DNA from 2 places in the Chryseobacterium sp. YR221 genome. Region 2 is predicted to be linked to the other one. Evidence: riboswitches for the same ligand, from Rfam matches in the RefSeq annotation. Region 2 holds a riboswitch; the other holds the start of a gene.
The links. A riboswitch is a leader RNA that binds a small molecule or an ion and turns the genes downstream of it on or off. The one in region 2 is predicted to bind thiamine pyrophosphate.
Positions count from the first base shown of each region.

Region 1: linked by a shared signal. The riboswitch ahead of thiM (hydroxyethylthiazole kinase) and the one ahead of thiS (sulfur carrier protein ThiS) in region 2 are both predicted to bind thiamine pyrophosphate.

Region 1 covers NZ_FWXM01000005.1:89,805-96,157, forward strand. The annotation lists gene B8967_RS15435 (HipA family kinase) at 1-115, shown strand, start outside; gene B8967_RS15440 (DUF3037 domain-containing protein) at 102-485, shown strand; gene B8967_RS15445 (alpha/beta hydrolase) at 507-1,538, shown strand; gene B8967_RS15450 (carbon starvation CstA family protein) at 1,749-3,590, shown strand; TPP riboswitch at 3,637-3,730, shown strand; gene thiM (hydroxyethylthiazole kinase) at 3,798-4,595, shown strand; gene thiE (thiamine phosphate synthase) at 4,592-5,227, shown strand; gene thiD (bifunctional hydroxymethylpyrimidine kinase/phosphomethylpyrimidine kinase) at 5,224-6,057, shown strand; gene tenA (thiaminase II) at 6,044-6,353, shown strand, end outside.
Region 2 covers NZ_FWXM01000006.1:283,211-289,563, forward strand. The annotation lists gene B8967_RS18365 (hypothetical protein) at 1-306, shown strand, start outside; gene B8967_RS18370 (RluA family pseudouridine synthase) at 315-995, shown strand; gene B8967_RS18375 (hypothetical protein) at 1,011-1,847, shown strand; TPP riboswitch at 1,948-2,045, shown strand; gene thiS (sulfur carrier protein ThiS) at 2,103-2,309, shown strand; gene thiC (phosphomethylpyrimidine synthase ThiC) at 2,334-4,145, shown strand; gene B8967_RS18390 (thiamine phosphate synthase) at 4,142-4,729, shown strand; gene B8967_RS18395 (thiamine phosphate synthase) at 4,770-5,396, shown strand; gene B8967_RS18400 (thiazole synthase) at 5,468-6,244, shown strand; gene thiH (2-iminoacetate synthase ThiH) at 6,254-6,353, shown strand, end outside.

The DNA of each region.
Region 1 (6,353 bases), on a different contig from region 2:
GAATGACGCTGATGAAACGCCTGATGAAATCCGTGAGATCTATTTTCAGTTTATGAAAACCAGATTAGAAAATTCTCAAATCTTTGTAAACGAAGCCAAAAATGCAAGAGGATAAAATATATGAATATGCGGTAATACGCTTAGTACCAAAGGTTGAAAGAGAAGAATTTTTCAATATAGGACTCGTTATGTTTTCAAAAAAAGAAAAATTTATCCGCGTAGCATTCCATTTGTGCCCTGATAAATTCAAGCTGATGCATAGCAAACTGGATTATGAGGATATCATTCAAAACCTGGAAAGTTTTCAGAAAATCGCTGAAGGAAATAAAGAGGGTGGTCCTATTGCACTGTTTGATATCCCAGAACGCTTCCGATGGCTGACCGCTGTACGAAGTTCAGTAGTGCAGACCTCAAGACCTCATCCCGGAAAATCCAGAGATTTAAATACTACTTTTGGTAAGCTTTTTGAGGAATTAGTAAAATAATATGCCTCAAAAAGACTCATTATGAAATTATCATACGCCATATCTATCAACAGGTTTTTTACAAACCTGTTTTTTATTGTATTTTTAAGTTTTTCGCATTTATTCTTTTCACAAACTTTTTCACAAAATCCAGCCCAGGCTTCGCGTGTAAAGACTACCCTGCTTCCGGAAATAGCCACTGTTTCTGAAAATATAATTTACAAAACCAACAAAAAAGGAAATCCTCTTCAACTGGATATTTATACGCCTAAAGGTAATGTACCCAGTAAACTTCCCGTATTGATCTACGTTCATGGAGGAGGATGGGTAGAAGGCGACAAAGTGATCCTTAAAGATGACTATGTAGAAAACACAATGGCCAAACTGATCGCAAAGCAATATGCAGTGATCAGTATAAATTATACCCTGTTAAATGACAGCACTCACTTCCCTCAACCTTTGGAAGATACCAAGGATGCCATAAGATGGGTCAGAAAAAATGCAGAAAAATATAATTTCGACACTCATAATATTGGAATTTTCGGGACATCTGCAGGCGCTCACCTTTCCCTGATGGCGGCATACACTCCAGATGATACATTTATCGGAAGTCCTGAACTTTCATCTTATCCTTCGAGTGTCAATTATGTTATTGATCATTATGGCCCTGCTGATCTGAATAAGCTTTTTCACACCAAAACAGGCACTATTCCCGTTTTTATGGTGGGATTACTATCAAAAAAGATTATCAGTTTACAAAAGAATCTGGTCAAAGGACTTTCCGGATATGATATAGACAAAGACCAGCAAAAGATAATAGAATATTTCAAAACCGTATCTCCGGTTAATGTTGTTTCAGGTGGGGTTCCTACTTTAATTATGCAGGGCAATAAAGACAAGATTGTCCCTTTAAGTCAATCAAAAAAGCTCTACCGAAGATTAAAAAGAGCAAATATCCAGACTTCCTTAGTGGTTGTGGATAATGGAGTCCACAGTTTCAGTACTACCGACAAACCCTATCTTGACAGGCTCACAGATCAGATGGTAGATTTCATCATTTCTCAGAAAAAATAATATATACACACAAAACAAGCATAACACACACATACAAACTGATAATCAATATTATAATTTAACAAAAAACACACACAAATAGCAAATTTGCTAAATTAGTATACATATCATCAATTTTTACACTTAAAATAATTAACTTGGCTAATATTTGAATTATTAATAACAAAATAGGATTCAATTTTAATTATTCACTACAAAAATCAAAATGATATGGATTTCCTGAACAATATCAATGCGCTTACTCTCATTTTTGCATCAGTCCTCATTTTTGCTATAGCTTATCGTGTGTATGGCATCTTTATCGCCAATAAAGTTCTTCGTCTCAATGACCAGCATACAACCCCGGCTGTTGAATTTGCAGACGGAAAAGATTATGTCGCTACGAATAAAAATGTACTTTTCGGACATCACTTTGCAGCTATTGCTGCTGCAGGCCCTTTGGTAGGTCCTGTCCTGGCTGCACAGTTTGGTTATTTGCCCGGTGCCCTATGGATCTTAATTGGCTGTGTATTGGGAGGAGGTGTACATGATATGGTGGTATTATTTGCTTCCGTAAGACATAAAGGGCAGAGTCTTGCCACCATAGCTTCAAAGGAGATCGGTAAAGCAACCGGTACGGTAGCAGGGTTTGCCATCTTATTTATCTTGATCCTTACCCTGGCAGGGTTATCCCTGGCATGCATCAATGCCATGCATGAAGCTTCCTGGTCTTTGTTTACAGTGGTGATCACAATGCCTATTGCAGTAATTATGGGACTGATCATGCGGTATAAAAAGAACAGTGTACTCTTTGCCAGTATTTTAGGCGGAATTCTTTTAATAGCGGGAATTATTGGTGGACACAGCCTCATGCAGAATCCCACTATGAATAATTTATTTTCGTGGGATATCAAGACCATTTCCATTGCTATTCCATTATATGGTTTTTTAGCTTCTGTATTACCGGTTTGGTTATTATTGGTTCCTCGTGATTATCTTTCTACATATTTAAAAATAGGAACGATCATTATGTTGGCTATAGGAGTTATTGTCATTCATCCTACTGTACAGATGCCGGCACTTACCGCTTTTGTAAACGGAGGAGGTCCTGTCATTGGTGGTCCTGTGCTTCCATTTATTTTTATTGTGATTGCCTGTGGTGCTATCTCGGGCTTTCATGCTGTCATTGCTACGGGAACAACTCCAAAAATGCTTAATAAAGAAAGAGAAATTCTTTTTGTGGGCTATGGTGCCATGCTTGTAGAGGGTTTTGTTGCACTAATGGCTCTCATTGCTGCATGTACATTAATGCCGGGGGATTATTTTGCCATCAACACTCCAAAAGAATCATATGACGCTTTTCTTGCAGCACATCCTGCCTTACATGGAGTAGACATAGATTATTATTCACAAAAGATTGGTATTGATCTTCATGGCAGAACTGGCGGGGCTGTTTCACTTGCCGTGGGAATGGCTCACATCTTTAATAAGATCCCTTATATGGATCAATTAACCGCATACTGGTATAATTTCGCCATTATGTTTGAGGCCGTATTTATCCTGACAGCCATTGATGCAGGAACAAGAGTCGGGCGCTTCTTTTTACAGGAAATGCTGGGTTCTGTGATTCCAAAATTCAATGATAAAAACTGGGTTCCCGGAATTATTATCAGCAGCCTTCTTTTCACTTTTGCCTGGGGATACCTGGTATACACCGGAAATGTAAGCAGTATCTGGCCACTATTCGGGATCAGCAATCAATTACTTGCCGCTTGCGGATTGATTGTCTGTACGACTATGCTGATCAGGATGAACAGAGGAAAATATGCTTTATGCTCGGCTATTCCGGGTGTTTTTATGGCTGGAATTACTTTTTGGGCCGGCTATATCCAGGTTGCTACGATCTATATTCCAAAAGAACAGTACTTATTGGCTGCTTTAGCAGTAACAGCTATGGTACTGATGCTTATTGTTTTTATCGGAGCTTTTATAAAATGGTATGAGCTCTTAAAAATCAATACTACGAAAACAGATTTTTATGGAGAACAGGTAAAGGAACTTGTGGAAAGATAAAATTACGGGGAAGGTTTTTGCCCGGTCTGATAATTTTTATACATTTGTTTTGCTTTAGGGGTATTCTGAAAAAGAATTGAGAGAGTCCCTTTGAACCTGATACGGCTTACACCGACGTAGGGAAAAGCAAAATTACATGACCCGCTCATGTGGTTTTTGTTTTGGATTTTTTCCTAAAGCTATTTTTATTTTAATGATAAGATAACAATGGAAAAAATACTTTGGCAGCAAGTGCAGCTTGTAAAACAAAAATCTCCCCTGGTTCACAACATCACCAACTATGTAGTCATGAACAATACAGCCAATGCCCTTTTGGCTGTTGGAGCCTCTCCCATTATGGCACATGCCCGGTCTGAGATCAAAGAAATGATCGGTATTGCCCATTCCGTAGTGATCAATATAGGAACGTTAGATGAATATTGGTCAGAGTCTATGCTTCTGGCAGCTGAAACAGCACATTCCGTAAATAAACCATGGGTTTTAGATCCTGTGGGTGCCGGAGCAACCTCTTTTCGTGATCAGATTTTACAACAACTCTTACAATATCAACCTAGTGTTATCAGAGGAAATGCCTCAGAGATTATTGCACTGGCCAAAGCTAATACCACTGTTACTAAAGGAGTAGATAGTACCGCTCAAAGTAATGACGCGGTTCATGCTGCTCAAATACTGATGCAACACTACCATTCAACAGTCTGTATTTCCGGTGAAACGGATATTATTATAAGCCCACAGCAGAGCTTTTTCATTAAAAACGGACATCCGCTTATGACTAAAGTAACAGGTCTTGGATGTTCTGCTACCGCATTAACAGGTGCGTTTATAGGTAGTGTGGAAGATAAAACATTGGGTGTTGCTGCTGCAATGGCATTAATAGGCATTGCTGGAGAACTGGCTGTCCAGCAAAGTAGAGGCCCCGGAAGTCTTCAGGTTAACCTGATTGATAAACTGTACAATATAACAGAAGAAGAATTCATCCAAAACCTAAAGATAGAACAAAAATGAGCCTGCATCCTTTCTCCTACCAACTATACCTTGTGATTTCTGAAGCTGATTGCATTGGAAAAAACTTTCTGACAGTTGCCGAAGAAGCCATCTTGGGCGGAGTGGACATTATCCAGCTCAGAGAAAAAAATGACAGTACCGAATTGTTCCTCCAAAAAGCCCAAAAGCTTATGGAAATTACAGAAAAGTATGGTATTCCCCTCATTATAAATGATCATATAGAAGTTGCTGGAAAAGTAAATTCTGCGGGTATTCATGTTGGGAACAGTGATACTGCACCTACTTTTTTAAGACAACTACCTTCTATCCAAAATAAAATCATTGGATATTCTATTGAGTACCTGGCCCAGCTTGAAAATGAACAGACAATGGTTTCTGATTATCTTGGTATAAGCCCTGTATTTAAAACACATACCAAAACAGATACCATTACAGAATGGGGGCTTGAAGGTGTTGCAAAAATCCGACAGCTTACAGAAAAACCGCTGGTCGCCATAGGCAGTATACATCTTGGAAATGCGAAGGAAGTCCTCAACGCCGGAGCAGACTCCCTTGCTGTAGTTTCCGCAATATGCAGTGCTGCAAATCCCCAGAAAGCAGCATATGAATTAAAAAATGAGATTTTAAAATGAAAAAATACAAATACCCGTCCGTATTGACCATTGCAGGTTTTGACGGAAGTGGTGGCGCAGGTATTCAGGCAGATATCAAAACAGCTTCTGCTTTAGGCTGCTTTTCCACCTCAGTATTAACGGCCCTGCCTGTACAAAATACACAGGGAGTAAGAACAATATATCCTATTCCTGTGGAAGCAGTAGCCGATCAGATCAAAGCGATTCTGGATGATATTTTTCCTGATGCCATTAAGATAGGAATGGTACATACTCCACAGTTGGTTGAGACTATTGTTTCCACATTATCACAGTATACAAGAATTCCGGTTGTATTTGACCCTGTAATGGTTGCTACCAGCGGGCATAGGCTTATTGAGGAGGAAACCATCACAGCGATCACAGAAAAACTATTTCCAATTGCTGATATCATTACCCCCAATATGGATGAAGCAGCAATTTTAGCCGGCATGAAAGTCGAAACGCTGGAAGATTTATATACTGCAGGTGAAAAAATAAAACAGTTAGGCTGCAAGAGCATACTTCTCAAAGGTGGCCATCAGGAAACCTCCACCATCACCTCTTTATTCTATGATGAACATGGACAATACCATACTTTTGAAACGCTGAAACTAAACACCAATAATACCCATGGTTCCGGCTGTACTCTTTCTTCTGCAATAGCTGCTTACCTGGCTCAGGGAAAAAGCTTATATGATTCTGTTTCTTTAGGACAGGACTATGTTTATGAGGCTATAAAAAACAGCATAGATGTACAGACAGGGTATGGCAATGGCCCTCTTAACCACTTTTTTAATCCTCAAAAACTCATCAAAAATGAAATGGTCTGAACAAACCTGGCAAACAATAGAAGAATATTATCAGTCTATTCTTAGCATGCCTTTTATCAAAGAATTATCAGATGGTTCCTTACCTCAGGAAAAATTCCGTTTTTATATGGCTCAGGATTCATTATACCTTGAACATTTTGGCAGAACCCTCTCCCTGATTGCTGCAAAAATCCCGGATCTCCAGGATGTTCTTACTTATATGCGATTTGCTGAAAATGCTATTGTAGTGGAAAATGCACTGCACGAATCTTATTTTAAAGATTTCGGACTTACAGATAAAGGTGTTTTACAGCCTG
Region 2 (6,353 bases):
CAACAATCTATCCAGGGAATCTTATCTATCGCAGCACTTATTTGTCTTGCTATAGGCTGGTTTAATCTTTTTTCTCCGGAAATAAATCACCTGCTTTCCCGAAAAGTTTTTTATGTACTGATAGGTGCCAGTTTCTTTATCCAGGCCCCATTGCTTACCAATAAAAACTTTGTCTATGCCATGTATGCTGCGGCAGGAATTTGTGTTATCGGAGCCTTTCTACCTGAAGATTCAAAACTTTCAGCACTTAAAACCATTGGCCTTTTGGGGGGGATTATTCTTTCGCTGTCCAATAGAAGAAGATAGACTGAAGAATTATGAAGGAGCAGATTGTATATGAAGATAACCATCTTCTGGTGGTTAACAAAAAAGTCGGTCAACTTGTACAAGGAGATAAAACCGGCGATGAATCACTATTAGAATCTATAAAGAATTTTATAAAAATAAGAGATGCTAAGCCGGGGAATGTTTTTCTCGGCTTGGTTCATCGTATAGACCGTCCTACTTCAGGCTTGGTAATCTATGCTAAAACTTCCAAAGCACTTTCCCGCCTGACTCAAATGGTCAAAAACCGTGAGGTTAAAAAGACGTATTGGGCTGTGGTAGGAAAAGAAATGATTCCACAAAGCCAGAGGCTGGTTCATTACTTAAAGAAAAATGAAAAAAACAATAAAGCTATTGTTTTTCCAAAAGTGACAGAAGGAGCTAAAGAAGCGATTTTAACCTATCATGTTATTAAAACACTTGATAATTATATACTTCTTGAAATTGATCTGGAAACAGGCAGACATCATCAGATCCGTGCCCAATTATCTAAAACGGGAATTCCCATCAAAGGAGATCTTAAATATGGGGCACCCCGTTCCAATCCTGACGGAGGAATTAACCTTCATGCAAGAAAATTGGAGTTCATTCATCCGGTAACCAAAGAAAAGATCGAAATTACAGCACCGGTTCCGCAAAATGATGCAATCTGGAGAGCTTGTGAGGCGTAAAAAAAACTAAAATACATGAAAATTCAATTATTGTGCTTTGCCATATTAATGGCTTTTGCATCTTGTTCTAGTAACAATGATGAAATATTGACAGAAAATCCACAGCAAAGAACTGTGGATCGCCCTAATAAAATATCCTGGAACTTTCCGGTTTTATCACCTAATGGGGTGGGAAATATGACAGACCCTAATATCTATTTTGAATATGATTCTCAGGGAAGGGTTGTTAAAAAAGTGGGAGGTTTTATATTTATTGATCCTAATACAGGATATAACCCTACACATTTTTCTAAAGACATTTATACCAGTGTTTCCTATAATGGGAATATAATTTCTATTTCTACATTCAGCAGTAGTCCTGACTATATTGTCCCAATCAATAAAAGAACATTTGAAGTTGACAATCAGGGAAGAATAATGAAATCTATTATTCCTTCAGTAGATAATCCGTATTTTGATAAACATCTGAATTATAGTTATGATTCATCTGGAAAACTCATTGAAATTTTAACAACGTTTCCAAACATGCCTTATGATCCGACTGATCCTGATGACTTTATTTGGACGATAGCTAAAAGATTTACTTATGATAATATAGGGAATCTGAAAAAATCTGTTGAAGTAGAAAGGCATAATAACGTTGATTTTCACATAGAAAATACAGTAGAGTTCAGTAATTTTGATACAGCCCCCAATCCTTTTAAAAAGCTGCAGATTTTTGAAGAATACTTTTATTTTTCACTATCAAAAAATAACTTTCAGAAAGAGGTAAAACTATATAACAGTGGAATTGGAGAATCAAAATGGGTGAATCAGTATGACTCTAATGGAAATGTAAAACTTTACTATTAAAAATAATTAGTACAGATAAATAGGCCATCTCAATTTTGAGGTGGTTTTTTGTTTAAGGAAAATTCAATTTTGCCCGTTCTGAAAAAATACCTACCTTCGTCCCAGACTTTAGGGGTGTCTGTTGACCAACAGACTGAGACTTTACCCTTTGAACCTGATCTGGATTATACCAGCGTAGGGAAAAGCAGATGACTTTTGCTGTGCATTCTATTGTACAATAATGGCCATTCCTAAAGTATATTTAAATTATTAGGAATGGAACTTATAATCAACCACACCCGAAAAACATTTGATATACTTCCCGATAATCTGGAAGCATTATTGGCTATGGAACTCCCCGGAAAGAAAAAAGGGATTGCTGTAGCTGTAAACAACCGTATTATTCCACTGTCCGCCTGGGCAGAGACATTTCTCAAAGATCAAGATTCAGTTTTAATCATTACTGCCACTCAAGGCGGCTAATTTTCATATTTAATACCAATATTTATGGCTCATTCAATTACGTGTTCACCATTTCCGAACTCAAAGAAAATCTATGTTGAAGGAACAATACATCCTATCAATGTAGCAATGCGTGAAATAGCACTTAGTCCTACCAAGCTTACCAAAGGAGGCTTTGAAGACAATGCTCCTGTAACGGTTTACGATACTTCAGGTCCTTATACGGATGTCAATGCAGAAATTGATATTCAAAAAGGGCTTCCGAGAATAAGAGAACAATGGATTTTAGACAGAAAAGATGTAAACATCCTAAGTGGAATATCATCTGAATACGGAAAAGCCCGTTTAGCAGATCCACGTCTTGATGAACTGCGTTTTTCTTATGATCACAGACCCAAAGTTGCCCAGGAAGGTAAGGAACTTACCCAGCTGTATTATGCAAAACAGGGAATCATCACCGCTGAAATGGAGTATGTGGCGATTAGAGAGAACCAACGTATTGAACAGCTTGGAACGGTTTCAAAAGAGATGGCTTTTCAGCATACCGGAAACAGTTTTGGCGCAAATACTCCGAAAGGTAAAATCACTCCGGAATTTGTAAGAGATGAAATTGCAGCAGGAAGAGCTATTATTCCCAATAATATCAATCACCCGGAAAGCGAACCCATGATCATTGGGAGGAATTTTTTGGTAAAGATTAATGCGAATATAGGAAACAGTGCTGTTTCTTCCAGCATAGATGAAGAGGTAGAGAAAGCAGTATGGGCCTGCCGATGGGGAGCTGATACCATCATGGACCTCTCCACAGGAAAGAATATCCATGAAACAAGAGAATGGATTATCAGAAACAGCCCGGTGCCTATCGGTACAGTTCCTATTTATCAGGCATTGGAAAAAGTAAAAGGAGTGCCTGAAGACCTTACATGGGAAGTTTTTAAAGATACTCTGATCGAGCAGGCAGAACAGGGAGTTTCTTATTTTACCATTCATGCTGGAGTTTTATTAAGGTATATTCATTTGACAGTCAATAGAGTAACGGGAATTGTGTCCAGGGGAGGTTCTATCATGGCTAAATGGTGCCTTTTCCATCATAAAGAAAACTTTTTATATACCCATTTTGAAGAGATTTGTGAGATCATGAAGAAGTATGATGTCGCTTTTTCTCTTGGGGATGGTCTTCGTCCCGGATCCATAGCGGATGCTAATGATGCCGCACAATTTGCTGAACTGGAAACTTTAGGAGAGCTGACAAAAATTGCATGGAAACATAATGTACAGGTAATGATTGAAGGTCCCGGCCACGTTCCAATGCATATGATTAAAGAAAATATGGATAAACAGCTGGAAGAATGCCATGAAGCTCCATTTTATACATTAGGCCCTTTGACAACGGATATCGCACCGGGTTATGATCATATTACTTCAGGAATTGGAGCCGCAATGATTGGATGGTTCGGATGTGCCATGCTTTGTTATGTAACTCCAAAAGAACACTTAGGTCTTCCGAATAAAAAAGACGTTAAAGATGGGGTAATCACTTATAAACTGGCTGCGCATGCTGCAGATCTGGCAAAAGGACATCCCGGATCACAATACAGGGATAATGCATTAAGTAAAGCCAGGTTTGAATTCAGATGGGAAGATCAGTTTAATCTTTCGCTGGACCCGGATACGGCAAGAGCTTATCATGATGAGACTCTTCCTGCAGAAGGAGCAAAAATTGCCCACTTCTGTTCTATGTGCGGACCAAAATTCTGTTCTATGAAAATCACTCAGGAAATCAGGGAATCCGCAGAACAAGGAATGCTGGACAAGTCTCAGGAATTTATCGAAAAAGGGAAGGAAATTTATATATGATCCTTGTGATTACTCCTGAACAGAAGTTTCCCAATGAAACTGAGATTATTAATCAGATGTTTCAGGAAGGTCTGGATTTACTTCATATCAGAAAACCCGGGATCAGCAAAAGTGAATTGACTGCTTTTATCAGCAATATTGATCAGTCTTTTTATCCTCAATTGGTTTTGCATACGCATTATGGGCTTGGAGAAGAATATAATATATCACGGTTTCATTATAGGGAAGCTGATCGGGAAGAAAAGAAATACAAACCTGTGGTGGAAGAGCATACAATATCAACCTCAGTACATGATATCAGAGTATATAACAGGTTAGAAAAAGAATGGGAATATGCTTTCATAAGCCCATTCTTTCCAAGTATTTCTAAAAAAGGATATGGTGAAAATACAACCGTTATGGAGGATATAAACTCCCGGAATAATGAGCATGTAAAACTGATTGCTTTAGGAGGCATTGATGCGGAGAATATTCAGAACGTTTTTGATGCCGGTGCAGATGGAGCTGCTTTGCTTGGCGGTATCTGGGAGCGTAAAGAACCATTAGAAGCTTTTATGAAATGCAGAAAAAAAGTCTTTTTATAATTAAAAAACGGATCCCTCTTTAGCGGGATACTTACTACCTATGGAAAAATTACAATACATATCACAGGGAAATACAAAAGAAGAGCAGGAGCTAAATATCAGGAAAGCTTTAGACCATGGAGTAAAATGGGTACAGGTGCGATGGAAAAATGCTCCAGAAAGAGAATTGACCGGTCTTTGTGAAATTGCAAAACAGCTATGTTCGGAATATGAGGCGGTCTCTATTATTAATGATAATGTGCAGCTAGCAAAGGAGATTGATGCAGATGGTGTTCATTTGGGATTGAATGACGGATCTGTTAAAGAAGCAAGACTGTTTTTGGGAGAGCATAAAATAATCGGGGGGACGGCAAATACAATAGCTGATGTTCTTCAAAGGATGCATGAGCCGTGTAACTATATTGGTTTAGGACCATTAAGGTTTACAGCTACCAAAGAAAAACTGAGCCCTGTTCTGGGCTTTGAAGGATATCAGAAGATCATTGATCACCTGAAAGAAAGATCCTTAGAGATTCCTAAAATATTTGCCATTGGAAGTGTTACCCTTGAAGATATTGTGCCATTACAGCAAATCGGGATTTATGGGATTTCCGTTTCAGGAAAGATCACAAAACAACCATCTATTATTAACACATTAAAAAAGGCAATGATATACAATTGCCAGTAACGAAACTTTTAGACAAGTAAAGAAAAGTCTAAAATAAAGACTGTACTTCTTGGGAAAAATAAATAGAGAATATGAATAATCAAAAATTGATAATAGCAGACAGGACCTTTGAATCAAGATTGTTTTTAGGAACAGGAAAATTCGGAAGTCTTAGAGATATGACATCATCTGTTGTCGCTTCAGGAACAGATATGGTGACCATGGCATTGAAAAGAATTGACGCGCAGTCGGCAGAAGACGATTTGCTTGAGTCATTAAGAGAAACCCATGTTCATCTCCTTCCTAATACTTCAGGGGCCAGAACGGCAAAAGAGGCCGTATTAGCAGCCCAATTAGCGAGAGAAGCACTGGAGACCAATTGGGTGAAACTGGAAATTCATCCTGATCCCAAATATTTGCTGCCTGATCCTATTGAAACCTTGTACGCTACGGAAGAGCTTGCAAAACTGGGATTTATAGTGATGCCTTATATCCATGCAGATCCCGTTTTATGTAAACGTCTTGAAGATGCCGGAACGGCCGTGGTTATGCCTTTAGGAGCACCTATCGGAACCAATAAAGGGTTAAGAACATTAGATTTTTTAGAAATTATCATCAGCCAAAGTAATGTACCCGTTGTTGTAGATGCAGGAATAGGAGCACCTTCTGACGCTGCAAAAGCAATGGAAATGGGGGCAGATGCCGTTCTTGTGAACACGGCTATTGCTGTAGCAAGAAATCCGGTTAATATGGCAGTTGCATTTAAAGAAGGGGTTATTGCCGGAAGAAGAGCCTTTGAATCCGGATTGGGAGCAATTGCCGATCATGCAGAAGCATCAAGTCCTCTTACTTCCTTTTTATTTGAATAAAATCATGATATGAAAAGCTTTAAAGATGTTTTTGAACAATTTCAATGGGATGAGGTAAAGAATAAGCTTGAAAAAGTAAGTCTGTCTGATGTTCAAATCAGCCTTCAGA